Regions from separate parts of the Halobacillus sp. ACCC02827 genome, predicted to be linked through region 2. Evidence: predicted binding sites of a transcription regulator. Region 2 holds the regulator's gene; each other region holds the start of a gene.
The links. Region 2 encodes LexA, which represses DNA repair genes until DNA is damaged. Its sites were predicted from a motif close to CGAACATATGTTCG; they were not measured.

Region 1 (7,506 bases), 720 kb from region 2:
GAATAACGGACTGAAAGGGTGAACGGTATGCTTTTTATCGATCATGAAGGAATTAGCGATCCAAGAATCAACCTGGCTATTGAAGAGTACGCTTTGAAAAACCTGGATATTAACGAAACGTATCTGCTGTTCTATATCAACGAACCGTCGATTATCATCGGAAAGAACCAGAACACGGTGGAAGAGATCAACACGAACTACGTCGAGGAGAACGGCATTCATGTGGTACGCCGGCTTTCCGGCGGCGGTGCCGTTTATCATGACCTTGGAAACTTGAATTTCAGTTTCATTACGAAAGACGACGGAGACAGTTTCCATGATTTCGCGAAGTTTACAGAACCGGTAACGCAGGCGCTTAAGAAACTCGGTGTCAACGCTGAGTTGTCCGGGCGTAACGATATTGTCGCTGAGGACGGTCGCAAAATTTCAGGAAACGCTCAGTTTTCCACCAGGGGAAGAATGTTTAGTCACGGCACGCTGATGCTGGATTCAGAAATCGAGAATGTCGTCTCTGCCCTGAATGTCAAGACAGAGAAGATAAAATCGAAGGGTATTAAATCCATTCGCAGCCGCGTGGCCAACATCTCTGAATTCATGGACGAAAAGATCTCCATGCAGGAATTCAAAGAATTAATTCTCCGCTATATTTTTGATGTCGAAGACGCAGCCGATGTACCACAGTACAAGCTGACAGAAGACGACTGGGCGAATATCCACAAAATTGCGGAGGAGCGCTATAAGAACTGGGATTGGAATTACGGAAAATCACCGAAATTCAACATTCAGCATACGAAGCGTATCGAAGGTGCCGGCAGTTATGACATTCGTCTGGACGTGACGAAGGGGTATATACAGAATGCGAAGATCTTTGGAGACTTCTTCGGCGTTGGTGACATCTCAGAAGTGGAAGATGCGCTGATCGGTACGAAATATGACCGTCAATCGCTTTCTGCGGCTTTAGATGACATGGATGTGTCGTACTACCTTGGGAAGATAACGAAAGAAGATTTTCTGGAAATGATTTATTAAGGAGGACGCCGGTGCGGATAGGACGCACCGGTGTTTTTCTATTATTTTGCAAAAGTTGCTAAATAATTGTCAGTATTTTATAATTATATAGAAAATTAATAAATTGAATGATTATTCATTCATTGAGGAGGAGCATGCATGAACTTAAGCGAACAGCTGTCGCTTACCGCCGGCAGACAGCCCGAGAGCGATGCTTACATATTTCAGGGCAAACGGGTCAGTTACCAGGAGTTTGATTCGTCGGTTACGAAATTTGCTGGTGCGTTGTCGCAGCTTGGATATGGAAGCGGGGATCATATCGCGCTTGTGAGTGGGAATAGTCCTCTGTTTATGATCGGTCTTTACGGTTCCCTTCGTGCAGGAGCGACGGTCATCCCGATCAATCCGACTTATACCGTGGATGAAATGAGCTATATTTTAAAGAATGGCGATGTGAAGGCTGTCATTACGATGGACATCCTCCTTGAGCAGTTTGAGTATATGGATGAGTCCCTGGATATCCTTCATTACTTCGCTGCGGACACAGGGTCCGGGATCGATCATTCCGCTTCTTCGCTTTCGGGAAAAATGAAATCGTTTACAAGTGTAGTCGCAGGAGGAGACCCTTTGTTTGAAGGGCCGCCTTTAAACGAAGAGGATGTGGGCGTCATTCTTTACACATCCGGTACGACCGGAAAACCGAAGGGAGCGATGCTCACCCATCGGAACCTGTATTCCAACGCCACAGACGTGGCGGATTACTTAGCGATCAACGCGGAGGACCGTGTCATAGCGACACTTCCCATGTTCCACGTGTTCTGTTTGACGGTCAGCTTGAATGCCCCTTTGATGAATGGTGGAACGGTGCTCGTCGTTCCTAAGTTCTCTCCTCAGGAAGTTTTTGCCGTCGCAGAGGAGCATAAGGCTACCGTATTCGCCGGAGTTCCGACGATGTACAATTATCTGCTCCAAACCGGTGCAGGACAGGAGCCGACATTCCGCCATATGCGTTTGTGTATCTCCGGGGGGTCTTCTATGCCTGTTTCTCTGCTTCAATCTTTTGAAGAGCGGTTTGAAGTGCGTATTTCTGAGGGGTACGGGCTCTCCGAAGCGTCTCCTGTAACCGCATTCAATCCGCTGGACCGTCCAAGGAAGCCCGGTTCGATCGGTATGAATATAAAGAATGTTGTTAATAAAATCGTGGATGAGCTCGGGGAAGAGGTCGACACGGGAGAGGTTGGAGAACTCGTTGTCCAAGGTCCCAACGTCATGAAAGGGTATTATAAGCTTCCGGAAGAGACGGCTGTCACAATCCGCGATGGCTGGCTTTATACGGGAGACATGGCCCGGATGGACGAGGATGGTTATATTTATATCGTCGATCGGAAAAAGGATATGATCATTGTCGGCGGTTACAATGTGTACCCGAGGGAAGTGGAAGAAGTTCTTTACCACCATGAAGATATAACAGAAGCAGCGGTTGTCGGTGCGCCCGATCCGGAGCAGGGAGAGACGGTGATCAGTTTTGTCGTTTCAAAGAACCCACTGCTTACGGAGGATCTGCTGAAAAACTACTGCAAGGAAAAACTGGCCAAATACAAACGTCCTTCGAGAATCGAGTTCATGAAAGAGCTGCCGAAGAATACGACAGGTAAAATACTTCGCAGGAATCTTCGCGAACAACTCACCAATTCCTGACCGGTGTGGACGGCTTTCATCTAAATACAGTTCTACCACTAAAAGGACGTTTTCTAAGAAAGCGTCTTTTTGGTTGGCTGTTTTTATGGAGAGGAGCAGCGGGATCCGGAAAAAGGACACTTTCCGCCTGGGTGGCCGATGAGTCTCCATCGCGTCGCGCTTCCAGGGGCTCACCTGTTGCGCTGATCCTGCTGGAGTCTGCCCGCTTTCCTTCCACCTTCTGGAGGAATTGGCCTTCCGTGATTATTTTGTATGACATAAAATGGGAACCAAAAGCTATCATCCCTCGTAAAAGGTAGAAGAGATAAAAAGGAAGGTGACTGGAATGGCAGAATTACATGATTTGCTGATGGATGCAAAGAAGAAGATGTACGAAAAAGATCAGCTGGAGCGTAAAAGGGAGAAACGAATCGCAGAAGCGGAGGCGCTTCGGCTTAAGGAGGAGGCACTCCGGCATAAGCTGCAAGAAGAGGAGGAAGACGTAGAGAAACTCGAGAAGATGAGTCTAATGAACCTCTTCGTTACCGTGAGTGGAAGAAAGCTGGAACGGATGGAGAAAGAAAAGCGTGAGGTTGTCGAAGCGCGTCTTAAGTGGAGGGAGGTAAAACAGGCGGTTAAAGAGATTCAGCGGGAGATTTCCGGGATGGAAGCCGCCATCTCTGCACTTGGAAATCCTGAGAGGGAGTACGATCGCTGTTACCAGGAGAAAAAAGCAAATTTGATTAAAAAAGGCAGTCAAAAAGGAAGAAAAATAATAGAGCTTGGAAACCAGCGTTCTTTCCTTCAAGCAGAACTTGTGGAAATAGAGGAAGCTGTAACGGCAGGAAAGCAGGCGGGTTCGGCGTTGGACGAAGCTGCAACTTCTCTGTCATCAGCAGAGAACTGGGGCGTACTCGATATGGTTGGCGGCGGTTTTTGGACAACCGCCGTCAAACATTCCGAACTGGATGATGCGGATCGCTACATCCGAACAGCGCAACAATATTTGCGGACATTCGCAAATGAGCTTGACGATCTTCACGACCATTATGAAGTGAAATTGGAAGTTTCCAGCGGATGGGCTGCAGCTGACTACTTCTTTGACAGTCTGGTCGTTGATTGGTTCGTCCAAAATAAAATTCAAGCATCCCAGAAAGAAGTAGAAGATTTACGAAGCAGGACGTATGCAGCTGTTGCAGAACTAGAATCTCTCCATCAGCAATACGAACAGCAGGAAGCGGAATTGAAACGCGAACAGGACCAGGTCATCGGTGCCTGAGGGCGGATAGGTAAGTGGGTATTCGGTTGTAATTTATTTGAAAATTCGCAATGGATTTGCGGAATACCGCAACTTTTTTTCGGTGATATAGGAGAAAGAATATATTACAATAGAATCAGATAAGCGCTGATGCTTATTTATCTCAACTATTTATGATTGGTTGTCATAAATAGGTCAGTAACTTGCTTACTGATGAGTGCAGCGTTGAAAAAGTGCTTTCCTCTCAAAAGAACTTTTTCAAACAATTTATTCCCTCACTCAAAAGTTAACCAGTCGTCTCTTTTTGCCAATGCTCACGTGAGCATTGGTCTTTTTTTTATCCAGATCATTCATCCCCCCGGTTTTTGATAGGTGATCATATATTCCTCTTTTGTCAGATAGAAATCCCTTTCCGGACGATACGGTAACAGGCCGAGTCTCTCCAGCTTATAATAACTTATCCGTTTATATGGATCTCCATCGATGATGGGAAGCTCCTGTGTCTGCTTCATATAGAGATCCAGGGCATGCTGGACCATGTCAATGTCATGAGCCAGGTCCTTATCCTGCTCCTCGAACAGTTGATATGTTTCGCGTGACATGTAAAACGTGTCTTTAGGGACAGCGTGCAGGTAGGGGAAGAGCAGCTCATAATCCAGTGTTAAATCATCCTGGATGAGCACGCTGAGCGGCACTTCTTTCGGTTTCGCGTCGGCATAGGAATGGACGGCTTTCCGGATATCATGAATGGATAGGTCTTTTTGTTCCGGCTCTTTTCCGCCGGTCTGTTTCTTTTTGCGGTTCCACATAATAAATCCTCCTTGGATTTGGTTTTGGAGCGGATCGATTTGGAAAAGGCGGCGATGGATGGCGCAGTTAGCGAGATAGAGGGGATGATCATGTTGGAAAATGACAGACAGAAAGAAAAACAAAAGCTTCAGCCGGAGCTTGAATTCTTCACCTTACTTAACCCCGGCTTCGGTCAGGAGGCCCGTTCTTCAGAAGAAGAAGGAAAAGCAAATGGAAAGATCAATAATTGTAGTATAACAGAGTGAAAAAAACATTTTTCGAGAAAGTTTAGACTTTTCGGACTATTTTTGGTAAATTGAAGAAGATAAGCGGTCAGTTCGACCTATGTGGATGGACGACCGCAACTTGAATGGAAAGGATTGAATTGGATGACGTATATTCGAATGGAAGATTATGAAATCAATTCCCACACGATGGCGCTGCTTGCAAAAGAAAACGAGGATGGACAAGTCTACACGGAAGTGCTCGAGCTTGGAGACAGGTTTGATATGACCAAGTGCCCGAGCGATATCGTTGATGATTCCTGTCGATATTTTGCAAGCAGTCTGGAAGGACGTCTTGCCGGGACAAAGCAGGTGACCAATTACACGCATAAACCCCCGATTGTGGTTTCCGAAGCCATGAGCATTTACTTCTTCCCTATTATTTCCCCAAAACGCAAGGATTGCACCTGGATTGCCCACAAATACGTCCTCACCTACGTTTCTGAACCCGACCATACGATTACGGTCCATTTTACAAATGGAGAATCCGTGAATCTGCCTGTATCTTATGGGATGTTTGCCAATCAGATTCAGCGCGCCGCCCATCTGCAGGTTATCCTGCAGGACCGGTTCCGCCAGGCTGACCGGATTGCTGAGACCTTCTCATAAGTTCAAATAGGATATTCTCGACCTTTTTCCTTATAGCCGGGTTGAAGTAGTTTCGTTTCTCTTCATACCCGTGGGCAAGGAACAGGAAGGAAGTGAAGGAATCATTACGTCCGGATTCCACGACCTGCAGATTCCGCTGGTCCATCTGCTTTCTCAATTCCTTCCGCTCTTTCCGTGCTTCCACCTCCATCTTTCCAAGCATCTCCATGTAAGGCTCTTTGATTTTGAATTTCCCCTGCTCCACATGTTTTCTGTCCTGCCGGATCACGGTGATCGCCATAGATAGAAATAAGTAGCGGGATGCGAGATCCAGTTCTTGTTGTTTCAAATACCTCATTCCATTCCCCTCCGAAAAGCGAACGTTTGTTCTTATTTGTATTATACCACGCTGGACCTGTAATTATGCAAGCGGGTTTTTGGGAGAGGAATAAAATGGAATTAAAAATGGGATTACAGGGGCGGGGAATACGTTGAGTTCTGGCGGAGAGCGGTCTTTTTGGTTAAAATAGAAAATAAAGACTGCATCGAAGGCAGGTACATAAGGAGCTGCAACATGAATAGTGTGACGGGAAAGATCGATCAGTGGCGCAACCTTGCTGAGAACGATCAATTATTCGATTATATCATCAGGCAGCTGGAAGGGTTGGAGAAGTTCGGTCCGGTGCCGGGGATCTTATTTCCACTGCTGGAGGCATTTTTGCCTTTTCTTCCGCTGGTTGCATTTGTATTGGCTAATTCGGTGGTGTACGGGTTGTTCAAGGGATTCCTGTACTCTTGGCTTGGTGCTGTTCTTGGATCTATAGGGGTCTTCCTCATTTTCAGACGGCTAGGGGACAAGCGTGTTTTTCAAAAGATCACGAACCAGAAACAGGTCAGGAAGGTCGTTCGATGGGTAGAGGAGCACGGGTTCGGTCCGTTGTTTCTTCTCATGTGTTTCCCATTCTCACCATCCTCGATCATCAATATTGTGTCGGGACTGTCAAACGTCAGTAAGCAGCAATTCATACTCGCTGTTCTGCTGGGGAAATCCGTGATGATCTTTACCATATCCTATATTGGTGCAAGCATAGCCTCGTTCGCGCAGAATCCTATGAAATCGATTGTCGTAGGTGTATGTATCCTTCTCTTCTGGATCCTCGGGAAATACCTCGAGAAGAGAATCCAGAAGAAGATGGACGAAAAAACATACCGCTGAGGTTATTTTCATTCTCGTAAGGGTAGAATGTTTGTAGTATAACTACCTGGAGGATCAGAGGATGAGAAAATACCGCAGAGCTATCCGGATCGTACTTCTCGCACTGGTACTGGCCTTCGTCTTCCGAAACTATTTGTTCGCAAGCTACATCGTAGACGGGGAATCAATGGAACCGACGCTCTATGACGGCAATCTGTTGATGGTGAATAAAGTAGTCTACGACTGGAGTGATGTAGGCAGACAGCAGGTCATTGTATTTCACGCGAATGCCGAAGAAGATTATGTGAAGCGTGTGATTGGTGTTGCCGGAGATGAGGTTGCTGTCAGGGATGATCAACTGTACATTAACGGAAAGAGAATGGATGAAGGGTATCTCGATCCACTGCGTCCACATGACGGAATGCCGTTTACGGAGGACTTCACGCTTGAAGAAGTGACGGGGGAAAAGAAGGTGCCGGATGGTCACATATTTGTGATGGGAGACAATCGGCGCGACAGCTTGGACAGCCGTTACTTCGGTTTTGTTCCAGTAAGGCAGGTGGTCGGAAAGGTCGATGTCCGTTACTGGCCTTTCAATCAGCTGGGAGTGCAATTTTGACAGGCTTCAAGGGACTGCCTTTATCGGCGGTTCCTTTTTTTGTGTCGTGGATGAGCGCTCCAGGCCTCATACATGCCGGGGAAATGAT
Region 2 (7,506 bases):
CGCCAGGACTCAATAAAACCGTGACCGTTCTAATTTTCCCTGAATAAGCAAAATTAAACAAAGAAGCCGCACGCTTTATGGCTAAGCGTGCGGAGGAAGTTAATTTTTCTTCTCATTCTTCTGCATCTGTTTCAATTTTGCCGGTGTCACGTCGTTTCCTTCTGGATCTACAACCGTTACACCTTTCAATTGGTTCTTAAACGATTTGCGGGCGTTTTTCAAGTATTCCTGTCTGAGCGTTTTCTGCTCTGCTTTTTCGGAATCTGTCAAATCCACCTGCTTGGATTTATTGGCCAACTCATTAATTCGCTTGATTTTCTCTTGGGATAACATATGATCCTGCTCCTTTTTATTAGTGATCGATAAGCAGACGATGGTACATAAAACGGAAAAAGACAAGCAGCCTTCAGACCCTTGTCTATCGTCTATTTATATTACAGTTCTTCCGTCTCCTTTTCAAGCGATAGGTATTCTTTATACCTTCTATGTACGGTCGCTTTAGAAACGTCATATCCCAGTCCTCGAAGCGTCGCTGCGATATCTTTAAATGTCAAATCATTATTGCGAAGTCGCACAACCTCTTCAATTGGAAAATGGAGTCGTTCACGGCCCGGAGCCATGTGTCTGTTGGATAAATTTTCAGAAGGGTCATATCCTTCTGCTACAGCTTTCTTCATTCCTCTTCGTATTTTCATATTGTGGATTTTCCGCTGATACTCCTCCACAATCCCAACGATCTGAAGCACCATAGAATCCGACTCGGAAATCTGAAGTTCGCCTTCATGAGTAAGGGAATAAACCTTAACCCCAAGCCTGTTAAGCTGATGGAAAAGGGCTATCTTCGTATTCCCTCTTCCGAGCCTCGTCTCATCCTGAATCAGCAATGCATCTGCCTGTCTTGAAGAAAGGTACTCCAAAACAGAAAAAATACCTTCTCTTTCTATTTCGTAGCCGCTTGCCTGTTCTTCAATGCAATCGACAATTTCCAACCCGTGATTTTCTGCCATGGCAGTCAATTCCGCCCTCTGGCGTTTTAACGATGAGATCTGCGCCTCTTTTTCCGTGCTGACGCGGCAGTACAAAACAACCTTCATCTACAATAAACCCCTCTCTTATCCGCTCGTTACCATAGAATAATAGAGAAAAGCGAAGCTGACAACAAACAAAATGATGTACGTGACGTCCAGTTTGGATAGTTTATTGAACATGTGAACCCCTCCATATTAAGAACGAACGTTCCTAAGAACCTGTGTTCGCATTTGATATTTTTAATTATATACGAATGTACGTTCCTGTCAACGACTTTTTTCGAACGCTTGTTTGTGTTTTTTTGCCCTCCATGGTACAATGTGGTTACTATAATCCTATGTACGAGGTGCTAATCTATGAATAAACTTTCCAAGCGGCAGCAAGAAATACTAGATTTCATAAAAGAACAGGTAGTGTTAAAAGGGTATCCACCATCCGTTAGGGAAATCGGACAGTCTGTGGGTCTTGCTTCCAGCTCGACTGTGCACGGACACTTATCAAGGCTTGAGAAAAAAGGCTTTATCCGTCGGGACCCTACGAAACCGCGGGCAATTGAAGTTATTGAATTAGAAGAGGATCACAGTATTCCCAGAAGCGAGGTCGCCTATGCCCCTGTGATCGGTAAGGTCACAGCAGGGTCTCCCATCACCGCTGTCGAAAATATTGAAGAGTACGTTCCACTCCCGGATACGCTTGCAGGAACGGACGACAACACATTTGTGCTCATCGTACAGGGAGAGAGTATGATAGAAGCAGGAATCCTGGACGGAGATATGGTAGTAGTCAGACAGCAGCAGACAGCTCAGAACGGTGACATTGTCGTCGCTATGACAGAGGAAGAAGAAGCTACGGTGAAACGCTTCTTCAAAGAAAAGAACCACATCAGGCTTCAGCCGGAAAATGCGACAATGGAACCGATCATTCTTAGTGATGTATCCATTTTAGGTCGAGTTGTCGGTTTATACCGGACAGTACATTAAAATAAAAGAAGCGGCGGCTATTTTAAGCCCCGCTTCTTTCTTCTAATCCTTTATTTTTATATACGACACCTACCGAAAGAATTCCATCCCATCTGAACGTCCTTACCTGCTTCCGTGTATAACAATACGCCACTAAACAGGTCTCATCCATCCTGATGACTCTGATAAATCGCTGAGTAATGGATTGATCACGTGCAAGGTAAATGATTTCCAAAGGCATATGCTCCGTCATGGAACGATTTAAAAGTTGACGCATGTTATCACTCCTGCAAGAACGTTTGTTCTTATATTATAGGAGCAAGTATTCGGGAAGTATACCGGGAAATACTGGGCTGGTTCATCGCTTTAAATAATTTTCAATTTTCCGAGCCGTCTCGAGACGGGTCGCTCCTGATAAATCAACGAAATTAGAACCTTTCAGTCCTGTAGTTCCTCCACCTGCAACGATTATCTTTTTAGCCACTTGGCGCCTCTCTGCCGTACGCCTTAACGCAATCATTGCATTTTCCCGTATGGCGAGTGTTTCCACAGCCGGGAAATCGGCAAATGAATTGATAACAACTGCTACTTCTTCCATTTCATCATCCTCCAATTTTTTTAAGGCTTCTTCCATGGCTCTCTGTGTATTCGGACCATAAAAACCATCCACCGTTAACCGCTGGTCTCGTTGAAAAGCTTTGACAGCGGCCTCTGTAGCCGGACCGAAGGAACCATCTGCCCCGTATCCTCCCATTGAATAACCCAATTTCAAGAGGTTATTCTGCAGTAAACGCACCGCTTCACCCGTATCCCCAAGAGAAAGGTAGTTTGTGTCAATCGTCTCACCGATTCCTTTGAAAGCAACACCAAAGTACTCACAGATTCCCTGCGCATGTTCTTTCGCTACTTCTTGTTGAAAAGCTTCATTAATCATTAATAAAGCCTCGCGCCTGTTATCCATATAGCCGTTTTCGGTTAGAATTGCAGGCATATCTGTTTCTCGCAACACATGAAAATTGCCTTCTTTAACACCGCGCCAATTCTGTTGTGTGCCTCTTCGTAAATATTTGCCGACAAGTGATGCCAACCTACCCGCAGACCCATTTAAAGAACCGGGATAGACATATACTTCGATTCCACTGGGATCTGATCCCCCGAAAGAACCATCAAATGCATTGTAGTGCACCGATACGTAGATATCTGCTTTGTATCGGTTGGCCTCATTTGTTCTTGTCGTAAGAGGCGTATCTGCATCGGTTGGTGCAACCAACAAAACACGGAATCCGTGAAACAAGAGAATATCTGATAGATAAGCGACAACTTTCCTATTAAATTCATTCTCCTTGATCTGACGCCCCAGTTCCGGGATGTAAGGAGTCCGCTTTCCTGGAGTCCCCATTCCATGTCCATCATCCAAAGCCACTAACCTGCCATTCCAGCTTCCACTTGGATAGACTAATCTTGCCATGATGCTCTCCTTTACTATTCTATAAATTTACCAGAACCAATAGATGGTCCATAGTAACTACATCTATGTAACAAGGGTATGCATATTCTTGTCCGTTGGTTCCATCCTGCCATAACAAAGGGCACAGATATCCGCCTCTATCCCATAGAAAAAGCCATTATCATACAAAAGAAGCGCTCCGTTCTCTCCACGGGCACTCCTTCTTTCTATCTATATAATCTTCTGCAAATGTTCGGCCCTTTCTCCCAGCTCTTCTCCGTCTCCAACAAGCTCTTGATAAATCTCACTAGCGGACTTAATTTGTGTTAGTGCTGCCTCTACATCTTTTTGTATCTTTACCGTTCCCTTTGTGATGTTTTCTATTTCATTAGTGATGCTTTCTACATTTTCATTCACTTCGCTGATCGACTTATCCACTTTATTCGATAATTTGCGCACTTCTTTTGCAACGACATCGAATCCTCTCCCGTGCTCTCCCGCACGCGCAGCTTCAATTGCGGCGTTTAATGACAACAAGTTTGTCTGAGAAGCAATATCACGAATGGTCTTAACCACTCCCTGGATCTTAGTTGTTTGAATACCAAGCTCCCCAAGAGTTTCCGTGTTTTCAGAAGATATCGAAGAAATCTGATCTACTCTGTCACTTAAATCATTCTGAAAGGCTAATCCTTGGACCGCCTTTTCATTTAATGTGTAAGACATATCCTTCAACCTGCCTACAAGGTCCTGAAGTCCCTGCTGGCGCTCTGAAATATCTGTAGCAACTTTTAATATTCCACTGACTACTCCATTCTCCCAAACAGGCATATAGGTCGCTTCCAGCCAAATTTCTGCTCCGCGTCTGTTCTTTCTAAGAATTTTATCCTGGAAACTCCTCCCCGTTTTTAAATTTTCCCAAAAAAGCAGATACTCTCCGCTTTCAGAAAAATCCCGGAAACAGAACTCCTTATGATCTTTCCCTATAACTTCCTCGTTGGATGTATAACCCAATGTCTTTGCAAACCGATCATTCACGTAGCGTACCTTGCGATCGGTTGTGAAATATATCATCGCCAAATTATCGTTGATGGATTGAAACAAACGGTTTTCCATGACATCTCTACCTGTTTTACTAACCATTTCATTCCCCTTATTTTTATTTATTTTCCATTACGCATAGGTACTTTTACCCTAATTAAAATGTTGAAAACCACCCCGGGTACATTTTTTCCACTCGTATGCTTTTCATTTAAGGCCTCTACCTGGCATTTATAAGGTGAAAAACCAGCATATGAATTCTTTATTTGCAGGCATGTCTTTTATATATAAGAACTGATATAATAAGAGTTTAATGCCATTCGCAGTATTCAGAAAAGTTAAACAAAATGTTTTTGAAGGAAGTTACTCATTTTATACCGTATAATTATATTCATATTTAGGTATTAAGGAGTGGTAAATTGGAAAAGTTGATGGATAAGTTAATTTGTTTGTATGATGATATCGATAATGATCATGCGGATAATGAACAACTCAAGTTAATGGATGAAATGCTTCGTCGTATAAGAGAATTAAAGCAGAAAAACGAAAAATTACAGGCTCAAGTGGATACGTACGAAGATTTGATTGTAAGATTAATTAAAGACTGTTAAGTGGTCATTCTTGCTCACCAATCAAGCTTAAGCATAAACCCCCCGGAACCCAGAGCCCAGGGGGTTGTGAAGGCAACCAATCATACCAAAACGGCGCACAACAATGATCATAGTATAATACCGTTGTTTTTTAAGAGAACGGAAATTATGGTTGTATGCATGAACAGCTGGTTTTATTCTCATATCTCCAAGGTGATTAATAAGATGTATGACTGCCTATCTTGGCGAATCTTTATACTTGAATTTGAAGTCAAAAAGGATTCATTTGTTGATCTTTAGTATCCCTGCCCTTGCTTCTTGATTATTTCCGTCTCAAATAACTTGCCCCAACAATTTATTACTATGGGAGTAATACAATTTTCCCCAATTTTCCTGATTCTTTAAAATAAGCCTGGGCTTCCCTCGCTTTTTCCAGAGGAAATGTACGATCAATTACGGGCTTAATTCTTCCTTTTGAAATTTCTTTTAACATTTGTTTGAATTCTGCTCTTGTACCTAAAACAGAGCCATACAGGGTGATGTGTTTTAAGTACATGGTTCTAAAATCAAGTTCTGTCTTTTGACCACCCGCAGAGCCGGATGTACAAAATTTCCCGCCTTTTTTCAATACTTGGAGGGAAGTGAAGAACAGTGCATCGCCCACCACGTCTAAAACAGAATCAACAGGACCGCCATTAATGTTCATAATTTCATCGGCTAATTGATCTAATTTATAAGATAGTACATGAGTTGCCCCCAAATCCTTCAACTTTTCCTCTAAAGCCATGTCCCCAACAATTGCTATAACGTTTGCACCAAATACTTTAGAAGCGATTTGTACGTTTAGAGATCCTACCCCGCCATTTGCCCCCGTTACCATAACCGTACTTCCGGGGTGTGGTTGAATTTGTTCAACCATATGCCAAGCAGTCATACCACTGACTGAAAAAACAGCGCTCTCTGTGTAGTTTGAGAGAGGCATATCAAAACATAACTCAGATGGCCACACGACATACTCCGCATAACCGCCGTCATATTCGGATCCAATAAAGGACATATCTTCAGATACATGCTCCGTCCCTTCTTCCCCGCTTGAAGTAAACGGGAATAGAACAACATCCTTCCCTACCATATCATCTTTTACACCATTGCCTTTATCAATAACGGTCCCAGCGATATCGGATCCCGGAATTCTAGGGAATTGAACTCCCTCTGGCCGCCAGCCTGATTTTGAGCCTGTTCCGTATGCCCCTTCTCTCATCCAAATTTCTGTATTATTAATCGCGCAGGCCTTTACCTTAACTAGAACTTCATTTTCTTTAGGTTGTGGAATGGGCTTCTCCACAACTTCTAACTTGTCAATGTCTCCGTAACCGGTCACTTGTACAGCTTTCATCTAAGCTCCCCTTCCTGATGCTAAGTTGCGAATGTGATTGTCATCTATGCTCATTTTATACCTAATCCACATATTAATTCTCCTTCCTCAGCATAACGAAAGGGCTATGGAAATCAAGGAATCAGCTTGTAAGAATTCCTGTTATACAAGCGCTTGGGCATTGAATATAAAAAAACCTCGAGGCTTAGAGCCCCAAGGGTTTTAAGGTTTAATACGTTTGCAGATATTGCTCTCTTTCCCACGGATGAACCTGTGTGCGGAACATATCCCATTCGATTTCCTTTGCTTCAATGAAGTGTTCGAAAAGGTGCTCTCCAAGAGCTTCCACCATGATCGAATCTTTTTGCAGCTCTACAAGGGCATCGTAAAGGGTTGCGGGCAGATCTTTCACACCGTGCGCTTCCCGTTCTTTTTTGTCCATGACATAGATGTTGCGATCAACCGGAGCCGGTGCTTCCAGCTTATTCTTCACCCCATCGAGGCCAGCGGACAACAGGACTGCCATTGCCATATAAGGGTTTGCGGATGGGTCGACGCTCCTCACTTCAATTCGCGTGCTCAACCCACGGGATGTAGGTACGCGGACGAGGGGACTGCGGTTTTGTCCGGACCAAGCAACGTAGCAAGGTGCCTCATAGCCAGGAACGAGACGCTTATAGGAGTTTACAGTAGGGTTCGTCACAGCAGTAAAGCTGGTCGCGTGCTTGATGATCCCTGCTGTAAATTGATAAGCGACTTCTGATAACTGGTCTTTTCCGTTTTCGTCGAAGAAGGCATTCCCCTTCTCATTAAACAAAGACATGTTTGCGTGCATACCGGATCCGTTCACGCCGAAGAGCGGCTTAGGCATGAAGGTAGCGTGAAGACCGTGCTTACGCGCAATGGTTTTTACTGCCAATTTAAATGTCTGGATATCGTCACAATGCTTCAGGGCATCGGAATAACGGAAATCAATTTCGTGCTGCCCGGGAGCAACTTCGTGGTGGGATGCTTCAATCTCAAATCCCATTTCTTCCAGCTCTAAGACGATATCACGACGGCAGTTTT
Region 3 (7,506 bases), 1.8 Mb from region 2:
TCTAATCGGATAGGAGGCGGAAAGGATGATGATTGGGGGACCATTTCTCGTTGCGACGATTCCCGGGGTGCTGGTCGTGATACTCTCGTACTGGCTGGCGCAGAAGAATCTGCCGCTGCTGGTGAAGATGCTGCCGACGATGCTGGCGGCCCTGGCTGCCACCATCCTGTTTTTTGTCGGCTTCGTCATGATCCGAGGTTTTGAAGGAGCGGCGTACAGTCTGCTTGCCATCTTCTTGATGGGCTATGCCGTCGTCGCTTCGACCGTTGCCAGGAAGAGACGGCAGCTGCTTAAGGAGAAGGAATCCGGAGAGGCGTAATCTACGCCTCTCTTCTGCTTTTTGAAAAAATTATTTTCAGGTAAGAGGGACGGGCTCCGGGAAATGGGACGCTTTCCACGGGGCGGCCGGTGAGCCTCCTCATCGCTTCGCTCTTCCGGGGTCTCACCTGTTCCGCTAATCCCGTCGGAGTCTGCCCATTTCCCTCCGCCCTTCACGGCGAGCATCCTTTCTTCTGATACAAAAGTAAAAATGTGAGGAGATCCGGAACCTATTTTGTCATGGTTTCAGAAAGATACATAACGTCCTTTCTATGGGAAATGGTAGCACGATTCCAATTTTCGTCCCATGTGTTTTTTACATGCACGGGACATGCTTTCTTTTCTTACTATAACGGAGAACGTATTTTTCCTTGGTCATGTGCGGACAGACGCCTTTCCTGCCGTTTTCCGATATGAAAAATTGTATATAATTGTTAGATAATAGTGACTTTTCGGTGTATAAAGCGGTATCATAGAGACAGGGTCATTAAATGACAGGAGAGGTGCGATTTTGTGACCTCGGCATCTTTTCTGCAAATTTCATGATATAAGGATGGTTAATATGAGCAGCAGAGAAACGAAAACAGACGTGATCTTGATAGGTGCTGGCATTATGAGTGCGACCCTCGGTTCACTCTTGAAGGAATTAGCCCCAAATTGGAACATTACCGTTTTTGAGAAGCTCGGAACGCCCGGAGAAGAAAGCTCGAATGAATGGAATAATGCAGGGACTGGCCATGCGGCTTTGTGTGAGTTGAATTACACGAAGGAAAAGGCGGATGGTTCGATCGATATGACGAAGGCTGTCTCGATCAATGAACAGTTTCAGGTGTCCAAACAGTTCTGGTCTCATTTGGTGAAGACCGGCCAGTTGAAGGACCCGGAACAGTTCATCCGGCCACTGCCCCACATGAGTCTCGTCTTCGGAGGAGAGAATGTCGACTTCCTGAAGAAGCGCTATGATGCGATGTCACAAAATCCTCTTTTCAAAGGGATGGAGTATTCGGAAGATCCAGAGCAGTTGAAAGAGTGGATTCCGCTCATCATGAACGACCGCCATACTCACGGACCGGTCGCGGCGACGAAGATGGATAGCGGTACCGACGTCAACTTCGGTTCCTTGACAAGGAAGCTGTTTCAGAATCTGGAGGCCAAAGGGGTGGAAGTGCAGCATCATCACCACGTCAAGGATTTATATCGGACGAACGACGGCCGCTGGGAATTGAAGATGTACGATGATAAGAACGATAAGCTGGAAACCCGGAAGGCGGATTTCGTATTCCTCGGTGCGGGTGGTGGAAGTCTCCATCTTCTGCAGAAGTCCGGCATCCCGGAAGGCAAAGGAATCGGCGGTTTCCCTGTCGGGGGGCAGTTCCTTGTCTGCAAGAATCCGGAGATTGTCGAACAGCATGAAGCGAAGGTGTACGGCAAAGCTCCCGTAGGTGCACCGCCGATGTCGGTGCCGCACTTGGATACCCGCTATATCGGCGATCAGAAGACGCTGTTGTTCGGTCCGTTCGCAGGGTTCTCGCCGAAGTTCCTGAAGACAGGTTCGTTGATGGATTTGTTCACATCGATCAAACCGGGCAACATTTTGACGATGCTTGCAGCGGGAATGAAGGAAATGGCGCTGACGAAGTATTTGATTCAGCAGGTACTCCTGTCGAAGGAGCAGCGGATGGATGCTTTACGGGAGTTCATCCCGAATGCGAAGAGCTCCGATTGGGACCTCGTCGTTGCCGGCCAGCGTGTCCAGGTAATCAAGGATACGAAGGAAGGCGGCAAAGGAACGCTCCAGTTCGGGACGGAAGTCGTGAACAGTGCGGACGGTTCAATTGCTGCTTTGCTCGGGGCATCTCCGGGGGCATCGACAGCCGTGCACGTCATGATCGATGTGCTGAACCGCTGCTTCCCTGACCATATCGATCAATGGAAGCCGAAGCTCGCCAAGATGATTCCATCCTACGGCGTATCGCTCGTCGATCACCCGCGGATGATCCAGGATATCCACCGTACGACAGATGAGGCGCTTGGTCTGGCAAAAAAGGAACTGATCTTTAGTTAGGGGTGTATAGAAAGAAGAAAAAAATAAGAAGCATATCGTTTTCCAAAAGCAGTCGCCGATCGGGTCGGAGAAGGGGAAAGGTACCCCCTTTTCCCGCCGGCGGATGGAAACAAAGCTTCTTCCTGGACAAGCCTATCGCTGATAGGCTTTTTTCTTTTGTTCGTAAAAAGCGACGGCTGCGGCGGCTCCGAGTCCGGCATTCGCTTTGATGAGTTCGATGTTAGCGGCGAGGCTTCTGCCTTCGGTGGTGTGGTTGACGTGATCCAGCAGGAACGGTGTGACGTCCTTGCCTGTGATGCTCTGCTTCTTCGCTTCAACGAGCGCCGCTTCTATGACGCCCATCATGTAGGACGCATCAAGGGCGTGACCGGAAGGGATCGGGTTGGCGATGACGGCTCCTCCTTGAAGACCGAGCTCCCATTTCGTATGAAGGATGCGCCCGATTTCCTCTGCGGCATCGACGCGGAAATGGACGGCAAAGTCGGATGTGCGCGTGAAGAAGGCAGGAAGGGAGTCTGTCTGATACCCCATCACCGGTACTCCTTTCGTTTCCAGATACTCGAGGGTCAGGCCGAGGTCGAGGATCGATTTCGCACCGGCACAGATGACTGCGACGTTCGTCCTGGCGAGCTCCTCCAGGTCTGCCGATATGTCCATCGTCGTTTCGGCCCCGCGGTGGACGCCGCCGATGCCGCCGGTCACGAACAGGTGGATGCCGGCGAGGTCGGCACAAATCATCGTTGCGGCTACCGTTGTCGCACCGGAGCGGCCGGTCGCAAGCAGATACGGGAGGTCTTTACGGGAAGCTTTGGTGATATCATCCCTTGAGGCGAGCGCTGTCAATTCTTCCGCTGTCAGCCCGATTTTGATTTGGCCGTCAAGGATGGCGATCGTCGCCGGGACGGCTCCGTTATCCCGGATGATCTGCTCGACTTCCTTCGCCGTTTCGATGTTTTCAGGATACGGCATACCGTGGGAGATGATGGTGGATTCGAGGGCGACGACAGGCTTTCCTTTATCCAAAGCTTCGTTCACTTCTTGTGATAGGGAGAGATAGGGATTGAGATTCATAGGAACTCCTCCTGTTTTTTTATTAGATGGGTCGTCAAATCGGGATGGACGGTCGCTGTCGTCTGGACGCAGAGGGCGGCGCTCTTCAGTCCGGCATGGACGGCTTCGGACAGTGGACTGCCGTCGAGCCAGGCGTGCAGCACAGCAGCGGAGAATGCATCTCCGGCGCCCGTGACGTCTACGGTCGTGTCGAGGGCAGGGGCGGGATAGTGGCGGATGCTGCCACCGCTTTCCCCGACCATGACACCCCGCTTGCCCCATGTCACCGTGACATAGCGGACACCGCAGGCGAGCCAGTGTTCAACGGCGCCTTTCCACTGGTCTTCGTTTTGAATGGGAATGTCGAAGTGTGCGGCGCTTTCTTCGACGTTCGTCATCAGCCACGTCAGGCCGCTGATATCTGCGGGCAGCCGCTTCATTTTCGGTATCGAGACGGTGATGAAGGCGACCGGCGTGTGGTCGGCGGCTGCCTCCTTAAGCAGGAAGGCGAGCGTCTCCTGCGGGCAGTTCAAATCGGCGATGACGCATTCGGCCTGCTTCCATTTCTTCTCGTGACGACGGATCTCCTCCGGAAGAACAGCGTCGTAAATAGCCATATCGGCGAAGGCCATCGTCATTTCTCCGTGCTCGTCGAGGACAGCGGTGTACGTGCCTGTGTTCCGGTCCGGCAGATGGAGGACGCCGTCCATTATGATATACTCGGCAGAGGCGCGGGCGATGATCTCCCAGTCGGCATCTCTGCCGGCAGCAGTGATGAGTGTCGGCCGGTTTCCGAGACGACCGAGGTTTTCCGCGATGTTTCTGGCGACGCCGCCGGCGCTTGCGGTCGATCGCACCGGATTCGATGTCTTATAGTCGAAGCGCTCCAGGCAGTGATACTTGCGGTCGACGTTGGCGGCACCGATGCAGAGGACAGGACGGGAATGATTCAGGACATAGGCGCGGCCGAGCAGAATATTTTTCTGTACAAGCTGGGAGATGACGTTGGCGACGGTGGACCGGGACAGGGCGAGGATTTGGGAGAGGTCGTGTTGGGAAATATACGGGTTATTTGCAATCTGTTCATACACCTGACGTTCGCGGTCGGTCAGTTTGTTTGGTAACATAGACAGCCCTCCGGACAAATGTTTGATTCATGGAACATATGTCTAAAGTAGCTGAATTGGAAAAAGCTAGCAATAAAATAGAGACAGGTCGTACGTCCGACTTATCGACAAAATTTTCCGACAACAGGTTGCCAATCGTTTGGGAATTGCTGTATAGTGGGGCTAACAACTTCATAGATAAACGTTCTTATCGAGAAAGGTGGAGGGACTGGCCCTTTGAAGCCTTAGCAGCAGACTCCTGACGGGTACTGTGCTAATTCCAGAAGCGTACGTGCTTGCAGATGAGAAGAGGTTAGATACGCAGGTAATCCGCTCTTCTTATGGTGAGAAGTGTGGATTTTTTTAATTTCAACGGAAGAAGGATGATAGAGATGACGAATTCAACCATCAAACGAGCTCCATTCAAAGGCGATCATGTCGGGAGCTTCCTGAGACCCGAGCGTTTGAAGGAAGCGCGCCGGCAGAAAGCGGAGGGGACGATTTCCCAAGAAGAGCTTCGCCGGATCGAAGACGAAGAGATAACGAAGCTTGTCGCGAAACAGAAAGAGGCAGGACTTCCTGCCGTTACAGACGGGGATTTCCGTCGCAGCTGGTGGCACTTCGATTTCCTTGAAGGACTCGATGGAGTGGAAGGCTACGACAAGGAGAAGGGACTTCAGTTCGACGGGGTGGAAACGAAGGCACGCGGTGTCAAAGTGACTGGAAAGGTCGGGTTCACGGATCATCCGGCGATCAGGGACTTCCGTTTCCTGAAAGAAATCGCCGGCGATTCCGTCGCAAAGCTGACGATTCCGAGCCCCAACATGCTGCTGTTCCGTGCCGACATCGACAGGGAGATCTACCCGACGGATGAAGCGCTGCTCGCGGATTTGGTGGATGCGTACCAAGGATTCATTCAGCGGATTTACGAAGAAGGGTGCCGCTACCTGCAGCTCGATGATACCGCCTGGGCGAGCTTTTTCTCGGAAAAAGGCAGAGAAGCGATTGCTGCGGAAGGCCGCGATCCGGAACGTGCCGCTACCCTGTGTGCCCGTTCGATCAACGAATCGATTGCAGAGCGTCCGGAAGACCTGTTGATCACGATGCACATCTGCCGCGGAAACTTCCGTTCGACCTTCATGACGACAGGGAGCTATGAAGCGCTGTCGGAGACGATCTTCGACGGTTTGGACGTCGACGGCCTGTTCCTGGAATTCGATGATGAACGCTCCGGCGGCTTCGAACCGCTCCGTCACGTCAACCGCCCGGATCTGTCGGTCGTCCTCGGCCTGATTACATCGAAGACCGGCGAACTGGAAGACCCGGACCGGATCAAAGCCCGGATCTTAGAGGCATCCGACTATGTGCCGATGTCCCAGCTCTGTCTCAGCCCGCAGTGCGGGTTCGCATCGACGGAAGAGGGGAATGTGATTTCAGAGGAAGAGCAGTGGGCGAAGATCCGACACGTGCTTGAAATTGCAGAGGAAGTTTGGAGATAGATAGTATAGAAAAAGCGTCCGGCTTACGAGCCGGACGCTTTTTTGTTTGGAGAGCGGGCTCCGGTAAATAGGGACGCCTCGCCCTCTCCTAAGGGCTATTATTCAGCAGCCATCGCTTTCCTCCGCACCGCGAAAAAGGAATGGATGGCCGCTGTGACCGGGATGATGAGCGCAATGCCGATGCCGGCACAGAAGATCGCGATCATTTCTTCACTGAACACTTTGGAATTGACGATTTCGCCCAGCGAATAGTCCAAATCCTTGAACCAGATAAGCAGGGCAAGGTAGCCGCCGAAGAAGGCGAAGAACAGCGTGTTCGTATCCGTCCCGAGGATGTCGCGGCCGACGTTCATGCCGGAGACGAACAAGTCCTTCCTTGAGATCTCCGGATGGTGGTGCTGCACCTCACTCATCGATGACGTGATGGAAATCGCCACTTCCGTGATGGCGCCGATCGTCCCGATGATGATGACGGAGGCGGCGATTTTCACGAAATCGAGCCCGATGTATAACGAGTAGGGCGCGAGGCTGTCGGAATCTTCTTCACTGAACCCTTGGATCATCGACATATCTGTAATCAAATGGATGCCGACGAGCAAAATGGCGATCGTGACCATCGTAGCGAGAAACGCGGTGCCCGTCTTCAAATTCCAGTCGTTCACGTAAATCAGGTTGACGTAGCTGATGACCGCACAGGCGATGATGGTCACGATGATCGGATTGATGTGCGGATCGAGCATGAAAAACAGCGCGACGATGAGAATGACGAAGTTGAAGAATAACGATGCGAACGATCGTACTCCTTTTTTTCCTCCGACGAGGACCATCAATAGGAATAATATGGCGGTTAAGGCGACTAGTACATTCATGATCTCTTCCTCTTTGCGTTAATGATGAACAGTGTAGTGTAGACACTGATCGGGATCGTCAGGACAATGCCGATGCCGCCGACAAGCGCCCGGGCGATTTCAAGCGACAGATTCATGGACAGCGTGAAGCCGAGCGGCGATGTATTCTTCAAGTAGAGAAGAATCGACGGGATCGAGCCGGCGGCATAGACGAAGAACAAGATGCTCGTCAGGGTCCCCATGACGTCCTTTCCGATGTCCATACCGGATTTCCGCAATGCCTTTCCTGTGATGGCGGCATCCTTCTCATAGAGTCCGAACAGTGATGAAGCGATCGTGATCGATACGTCCATCACGGCACCAAGCGAGCCGATGAACAGCCCGGCCATGAATACTTCCCTGTACGGACGGGTCAAATACTGCATTTCCTCATAGCGGAGGCCGTTCCCCTGCAGGGCCTGGATGACGAAATAGGCGATCGCTAAAGAAACGGAAATGCCGATCAGCGTAGATAGAATGGCAGCATACGTCTTCTGATTGAATCCGTTTAAGAAAAGGAGTGAACCGATGCTGAACAAAATGACGAGCCCGCTGCAGATAAAGAGCAGGGTACCGTCGGA
Region 4 (7,506 bases), 890 kb from region 2:
GCAAGAACACCGCCGAGACCATAGTGGCTGAGCATCTTCATCCAACGAAAACCGGTGAGCTGATAGGAGCGCAGCTCTGCATTCAGTCCAGATGGAGGTGCGATATCAAACGACTGTGGTGATTTAAGCTGGTTCACAAGTTCATGGAACAGCCGGTTTCGTTCCGCATCCGTCGGTTGAAGGGCATCTTCCACCTGAAGGCTCCGCGCCGTGGAAACGTGGAGTTGATTGTCATCTAAATCCTGTGCGGTAAGATCCAGTTCGTTCATAAGTTTCTGGAAGCGTTCAAAGGAGTCCGAGGTCAAAGACATTAGAGCTCCATCCGAGAGTCGATAATACTTTTTCTTTTCAATTACGGCCTTGAGCGCTTCGTGTATGTCATCAGAGCTGATTCCCTCAATGGTAAAGCGGATATCAAGCCAGTTCCCTTCGTTTTCAAGCTCGACGGAACTTTGGAGTTCGTGTGCTTCTTCGCTGATTAAAGAGCGTACGGAGGAAGATAAGTAGACATCACTCCACTCTTTAAGCTTCGGAAGATAATAGCGCAGAAAAACATCTAAAGGGTATTCATCTTCAATATAGACCATTTCTCCATCAAATTTAAATTCGGCAGACTCAATGATCTGCATGATATGCTCTTCCGTTTGACTGTCTCTTTGTATAATTGCCTGAGAGACGTTATTCTGTTGAAAAGGATCGATGGTAATGTCACCATAATGGAACTTTACATCAATGGTTAATGTCCATTGGGAGAAGTCCAAATAAACTTCTGCCCGCAATGGCTCCTGAATAATTCTTTCCTTAGCGGAAGAGTCCAGATTAACGTCAGCTATCCGCTCTAACTCTGGCAGGACGTAGGAAACAATTCCTTCCATATCGTGATAGCTTACTGTGTGACTTCCGCTCGAGTTGTATGGGAGCGTGGTATATAAGGTCCTCAAAATATCTTCTTTCTCCGGGTCAATTGGATAGAAGGAAGACTGACGGTACAGCATATGGTAATCTGCCAGGTAATCATATTCCTTCAACTTGTTCATATGCATATGAAAGTGACCGCGTTCTTCCGTTACGTAAAAGGACAAATCCGGAAAATCTTGTTCGAAGCGGACAGCCCCCATCGGATCGCCACGGTCAATCATCGCAGCATTTTGTTCCTGCAGCAATGGAAGGAGATCCTTGGTCATGGCAGGTGGAATGCGTAAAACTTTCTTATCGTTCATACTCCAATGCTGCTCATAAAACTGCTCCTGTTCATATGCCCGCTGAAGAATATGGAAAATTCGCTTATCCAGCTCTGTAAACAGGTGTTCGGATGGGTCAAAGGTGAACTTTTTCGTAATCCTGTAAGGCTGCTGCTTCCGAATGTGGTCAAGAAGCTCCCGAATATTCTTGATGACGTAGGGATAGCCTTCGCCGATTTTTATCTCCATTCCAAGACTCTTCGCGCCAAGCATGGATTGAAGGTGCAGAAAATAGTTGACTTGCAGCGGCCGCTTGCTTTCTGTTTCCGACTGGTTTTCCTGACGCTGCCGGAAAGCCTCAAACAAACTTACAGCGAACATACGGTCTTGACTGGCCGGAGGGAATTGGACGTTCTTCCCTTTCTCCGCCAGACGCGGAGCGAGCTCCTCCAATGTTTTCTCACGTATGGCGATTAAAACGGCGGCGATATGTTTACACGTATAGTGCTCTGCATATGCCGGGCATTCGCACGTCGCCTCGACATCTTCATCATCAAAAAAGAAAACGCGGACTTCATAATCATGGGTCCCCGCTACGACCGCCCGCCAGGAACGGATGGCGCTATTATGTGACAGTCCATACACTTTACCTGATTCGAAGTAGCGTTTACCCCGCTCATAGTAAGTGGGACCGGTAATCTTTTGTATATCTTTCGGTTGTAGTAAATAACTTTGCATATATGGCATCCTTACTGAACGTTATTTGCTTCTATTATAACAGGTTTGCAGAGGGGGAGAGAAGTGGAAGGAATCATGGCCCGTCACGTCAAGCATTGATTTTAGCGGGCGGTTATGCTAACTTTCAAAGTATAATCAAAAGTGTTGAAGCGCTCTGAAATCGAGGCGCGCTTTTTTTATGGAAAAGGAATGCTGTACGGATCATGTGTCCACGACACGGTCGTTGTAACGTATATCCTGCCTTAAATCAAAACATATAAAAATTTATAACATGGAGGATATAACGATGAATCCTATTCAAGAAGAAATGAAAAAGCGTCGTACGTTTGCTATTATCTCCCACCCGGACGCCGGAAAAACGACGATGACGGAAAAAATGCTGCTGTTTGGTAATCTGATTCGTTCAGCAGGAACGGTAAAAGGAAAGAAATCTGGTAAATTCGCTACATCCGACTGGATGGAAATCGAGAAGCAGCGGGGAATCTCAGTAACATCGAGTGTTATGAACTTCCCATATAAAGGCTACCAGGTCAATATACTGGATACGCCTGGCCACGAAGACTTCAGTGAAGACACGTATCGCACGCTGACAGCTGTCGACAGTGTTGTTATGGTTATTGACGGGACGAAAGGAATCGAGGCACAGACGCTCAAGTTGTTCAAAGTCTGTAAAATGCGCGGCATCCCAATTTTTACGTTCATTAACAAGATGGACCGGGAAGGACGCGAGCCGTTCGATTTAATGCAGGAAATTGAAGAAACTTTAAATATTGAAACATACCCGATGACCTGGCCTGCCGGTATGGGGAAACGATTCCTCGGGGTTTTTGACAGAGAACAGGAACAGTTCGTTCATTTCACAGGAAATGAGGAAGAAGATTATATTCCTTATAACCAGCTCGATCAGTATCCGGAATTAACAGAAAATGCAACATTCCAGGAAGCTCAGGAAGAGATGGAACTTGTGGCAGAAGCCGGGGAAGCTTTTGATATGGAGAAGGTGCTGCGCGGTGATCAAACGCCGGTATTCTTCGGTAGTGCACTCGCGCCATTCGGAGTCGAAACATTCTTTAATTCATTTATTGAAATGGCACCCGAACCTGCACCACGTAAGTCAACGGAAGGTGTCGTTTCACCAGAAGACGAGGAGTTTTCAGGTTTTATTTTCAAAATCCAGGCTAACATGAATCCGCAGCACCGCGATCGGATCGCTTTTGTTCGAGTTTGTTCCGGTAAATTCGAACGCGGAATGAACGTCACGCTCTCGCGAACCGGAAAAACCTTTAAACTTGCCCAGTCACAACAGTTCGTAGCCTCTTCCCGTGGAACCGTTGAGGAAGGATATGCAGGAGATATTATCGGAATCTATGATCCAAACGTCTATCGGATCGGCGATACGATTGTTACAGGTAAATCCAAGTTTGAATATGATGAACTTCCTCAATTCCCGCCGGAGATCTTCAAGAAGGTTACAGCTAAAAACGTTATGAAATCGAAGCAGTTCCGCAAAGGTTTGGAACAGCTGGTTCAGGAAGGAGCAATTCAGCTGTTTAAACGCTACAGCTTCGAAGATTTTATCATCGGTGCTGTCGGAGAACTTCAATACGAAGTATTCGAATATCGGATGAAGAATGAGTATAATGTGGATATTGAGTTGATACCGCTTGGAGAGCGTATTCCACGCTGGCTTAAAGAGGATCAGGTGGACGTTTCGCTGTTCGATGAACGGAACATGCTTGCTGAAGATCGGGAAGGGAATCCGGTTGTTCTGTTCAAAAACGATTTTTCCCTGCGTTGGTTCATTGATAAGAATCCGGATATTGAGTTGATCGATTTGTTTGAAGTAAATGAATATAATCAAACCTTTGATGCGTAAGCCCTGAATTGATATAGAAATAAAGAAAGCACCTGTGGTGAACTGTAACCTATAATTCGGACAGTTTATAAAAAGAACCTTAGGCGGCTAGGAGATGATCTCGGTATTGCACCGGGGTCATCTTATTTAAATTCCACTGATATCTTTTATTATTATATTTTGCTATATACTGGCTAATTTCTTCTTTAAGTTGGCTTAGGCTTTCACATGATTGGTGATCCACCATATCCTTTAAATGACCAAAAAATGATTCCATAGGTGCATTATCCCAACAGTTACCTTTTCGGGACATGGACTGACGAAGGCCAGCTTCTCTCACTCTAGATTGGAATTTGGGGTGAGTGTAATGAAACCCTTGATCCGAATGAATCATTGCTTCTGGATGGAAAGATCTTACGGTGTCTTGAAGTTTCTCTAACGTTCGGTAAACAATATCCATCCCTAGGGAAGTAGATATATGGTGAGCTACAATTTCCTTTGTTGTACTATCTTTCACGCAAGAAAGATATGCTTTTTGACCTTTCCCAAAATACGTGTAAGTGATATCAGTCAAAAAGACTTTTCCGGGTTCTAGTTGTGTGAACTCTCGGTTAAGATGGTTTGGGCACGTACGATGCTCTTGAGTGGCTTTCAACATTTGTTTGTATGGTTTAGCCTGTCTGATCTTTGCCGAAAGATCAAATTTCTTCATTAATCTTCGAATTTTTTTATGATTCATGATGACCCCATAATCATTTTCGAGAATCAACTTAATTTGCAGAGCTCCTACTTTCTCATGGTTTTGTGAGAAGATAACTTGAATAATTTGTATATCCTTTTCGTCTTTCTGATTTTTCACTTGTCTTTTGGAATCACTATTTATCCACGCATAATATCCACTTCGACTTACTCCTGTGAATTCACATAAATAAGAGACCATACTCCTTAAGGAGTAATTATGGATTGTTTCATAAATAAGCTGATAGACTTCTGATGGAGTTATTTTCGTTTCTTCTTCAACGCCTGCCTTTCGAGTTTGTCTAGCTTTTTTAAAAAATCATTTTCAGCCTCTAAGTACTTAATACGAGCTTCCGCTTTCTCAAGTTTTTCTTCCGCAGACATCTTCTTTGAAGAAGGTCGACCTTTACTTCCTTTTCCACGACGGTCTCCCTCCAGACCAAGTTCTCCGTACTTTTCAAATGTGTTACGCCAGCGCTTTAAGCATCTTCTGGGTTGATCCTTCCCAATCACTACTAAATCAAATCCGTGCTCTTCAAATATTTGAGATGGAAAGTTTCCATTCTGATATTCCTGAATTGCAGCTTTCTTAAATAAAGGATGGTATGTGATAGAACGTTCCGATACCTTTACGACATTCGGATTGTCCTCTAATTGTTTCATTTCCGTATTTGAATAAAGATGTTTACTCATAGTCACACTCCGTTCATATATTTATTTTGATTATAAACGGGTTTCCTTCCTTGAAACAGAAATAACCCGAATAACGGGGCACTTTTTTATAAGTGTCCATTATTCGGGTTATAGTTCATGGATACAGGTGCTTTTTATATTTTTCCGAGTCGTAAAGGATATAGGTGAGCGTTGGCTGGATGGAAAAGGAGTAGGTCGGAGAGAGGGGATAAAAATGGAAAAACAGGGAAAAACCAATTGCAAGTGCGAATGTTTGTTCGTTTAAGGTTAGAATGGTAAACTGTTGTGGTAAACTAGGAAGGAATAGTGAGGAACGGAGGTTTTCGTCGTGGAGGGACAATTCGAATTAGTATCTAAATACACCCCGCAGGGAGATCAGCCGCGAGCAATCAAAGCATTGGTCGAAGGGATTAACAATGGGGAAAAACATCAGACGTTACTCGGTGCAACGGGTACCGGTAAGACGTTCACCATGTCAAACGTCATTGAACAGGTCAACAAGCCGACACTGATCATAGCCCATAACAAAACGTTGGCAGGGCAGCTCTATAGTGAATTCAAGGAGTTCTTTCCAAATAACGCTGTGGAATATTTTGTCAGTTACTATGATTATTATCAGCCGGAAGCTTATGTCCCTTCGTCGGATACGTTTATCGAGAAGGACGCGAGCATCAATGATGAGATCGACAAGCTGCGCCACTCCGCTACGTCTGCTTTGTTTGAGCGGAACGATGTCATCATTGTTGCCAGTGTTTCTTGTATTTATGGTTTAGGTTCTCCCGACGAATATCGAAGTCAGGTGCTTTCCATTCGTACGGGAATGGAGAAGGATCGCGATCAGCTGCTCCGGAACCTTGTAGACATTCAATATGCGCGGAACGATATTGACTTTCAGCGTGGTACATTCCGCGTGCGCGGGGATTCGGTGGAAATTATTCCTGCTTCACGGGAAGAACATGCGATGAGGATTGAATTTTTCGGAGACGAAATTGACCGGATCAGAGAAGTGGATGTGTTGACCGGCGAAGTGATCGGCGATCGGGAGCATGTAGCGATTTTCCCGGCCTCCCACTTTGTCACCCGGGAAGAAAAGTTGAAAAAAGCCATTGAAAATATAGAACAGGAAATGAAAGACCGTGTAAAAGAGCTTCGGGACAACGACAAGCTTCTCGAAGCGCAGCGTCTGGAGCAGCGGACAAACTACGATTTGGAAATGATGAGGGAAATGGGTTTCTGTTCAGGAATCGAAAACTATTCCCGTCATTTGACGTTCCGGGAGCCGGGAGCGACGCCTTATACGCTTCTCGACTATTTCCCGGATGATTTCCTGATTATGATTGATGAATCCCATGTGACACTTCCACAGGTGAGAGGGATGTATAACGGGGACAGGGCTAGGAAACAAGTGCTCGTCGATCATGGATTCCGTCTCCCTTCCGCTATGGACAACAGGCCGCTTATGTTTCATGAATTCGAGGAACACATCAACCAGATTGCTTACGTTTCGGCGACGCCTGGTCCATACGAAATCGAACATACACCGAAGATGATCGAGCAGATTATCCGGCCGACCGGACTTCTTGATCCGGAAATTGAAGTGCGTCCGATTCATGGTCAGATCGATGATCTGGTGGGAGAGATCAACAAGCGGAAAGATCGAAATGAGAGGATACTGGTTACAACACTTACGAAGAAAATGTCTGAGGATTTAACGGACTACCTCAAAGAGTTGGGAATGAAGGTTGCTTACCTCCATTCAGAAATCAAGACGCTCGAACGGATTGAAATCATCCGGGATCTTCGTGTCGGTAAATACGATGTGTTGATCGGAATCAACTTGTTGAGAGAAGGTCTGGACATTCCGGAAGTATCTCTCGTTACTATTCTCGATGCAGATAAAGAAGGTTTCCTCCGTTCCGACCGTTCCCTGATTCAGACGATCGGACGTGCAGCACGAAATGAAAACGGAAGAGTTATCATGTATGCCGACAAAGTGACGGCTTCCATGCAGTTTGCTATAGATGAAACATACCGTCGTCGGGAGAAGCAGATTGCCTATAACGAAGAGCACGGTGTAACTCCGACAACGATCAAGAAAGAAGTGCGTGACGTTATTAAGGCTACTGCCGTCGCAGAAGAAGAGGAACAGTACGATACGGGTAAGAAGCCTTCGGAAATGACGAAGCGCGAACGTCAGGAGCTTATCGACAATATGGAAACGGAAATGAAGCAGGCAGCTCGGGAACTCGATTTCGAGCGTGCGGCTGAACTGCGTGATGTTTTGTTGGAACTAAAAGCGGA

Region 1: the regulator LexA is predicted to act here: its motif matches at 5,982-5,995, upstream of QRD89_RS05510 (YhjD family protein).
Region 3: the regulator LexA is predicted to act here: its motif matches at 4,572-4,585, upstream of QRD89_RS18645 (carbohydrate kinase).
Region 4: the regulator LexA is predicted to act here: its motif matches at 5,452-5,465, upstream of uvrB (excinuclease ABC subunit UvrB).

What each region holds. Positions count from the first base shown of each region.
Region 1 covers NZ_CP128168.1:1,055,218-1,062,723, forward strand. The annotation lists gene lplA (lipoate--protein ligase) at 28-1,029, shown strand; gene QRD89_RS05485 (fatty acid--CoA ligase family protein) at 1,168-2,706, shown strand; gene QRD89_RS05490 (hypothetical protein) at 3,032-3,964, shown strand; gene QRD89_RS05495 (DUF3939 domain-containing protein) at 4,294-4,752, opposite strand; gene QRD89_RS05500 (hypothetical protein) at 4,777-4,998, shown strand; gene QRD89_RS05505 (competence protein ComK) at 5,122-5,625, shown strand; gene QRD89_RS05510 (YhjD family protein) at 5,570-5,962, opposite strand; gene QRD89_RS05515 (TVP38/TMEM64 family protein) at 6,179-6,820, shown strand; gene lepB (signal peptidase I) at 6,882-7,418, shown strand.
Region 2 covers NZ_CP128168.1:1,778,372-1,785,877, reverse strand. The annotation lists gene QRD89_RS09500 (DUF896 domain-containing protein) at 100-333, opposite strand; gene QRD89_RS09495 (YneB family resolvase-like protein) at 435-1,094, opposite strand; gene lexA (transcriptional repressor LexA) at 1,386-2,009, shown strand; gene QRD89_RS09485 (hypothetical protein) at 2,032-2,265, opposite strand; gene QRD89_RS09480 (N-acetylmuramoyl-L-alanine amidase) at 2,347-3,456, opposite strand; gene QRD89_RS09475 (methyl-accepting chemotaxis protein) at 3,667-4,575, opposite strand; gene QRD89_RS09470 (hypothetical protein) at 4,893-5,084, shown strand; gene QRD89_RS09465 (zinc-binding dehydrogenase) at 5,425-6,459, opposite strand; gene glnA (type I glutamate--ammonia ligase) at 6,668-7,506, opposite strand, start outside.
Region 3 covers NZ_CP128168.1:3,554,311-3,561,816, reverse strand. The annotation lists gene QRD89_RS18660 (YesK family protein) at 26-319, shown strand; gene QRD89_RS18655 (malate:quinone oxidoreductase) at 881-2,383, shown strand; gene QRD89_RS18650 (pseudouridine-5'-phosphate glycosidase) at 2,516-3,454, opposite strand; gene QRD89_RS18645 (carbohydrate kinase) at 3,451-4,560, opposite strand; SAM riboswitch class I at 4,745-4,848, shown strand; gene QRD89_RS18640 (5-methyltetrahydropteroyltriglutamate--homocysteine S-methyltransferase) at 4,932-6,038, shown strand; gene QRD89_RS18635 (YibE/F family protein) at 6,137-6,907, opposite strand; gene QRD89_RS18630 (YibE/F family protein) at 6,904-7,506, opposite strand, start outside.
Region 4 covers NZ_CP128168.1:2,672,977-2,680,482, reverse strand. The annotation lists gene QRD89_RS14250 (DEAD/DEAH box helicase) at 1-1,919, opposite strand, end outside; gene QRD89_RS14245 (peptide chain release factor 3) at 2,206-3,795, shown strand; one part of gene QRD89_RS14240 (IS3 family transposase) at 3,875-4,833, opposite strand; one part of gene QRD89_RS14240 (IS3 family transposase) at 4,833-5,205, opposite strand; gene uvrB (excinuclease ABC subunit UvrB) at 5,534-7,506, shown strand, end outside.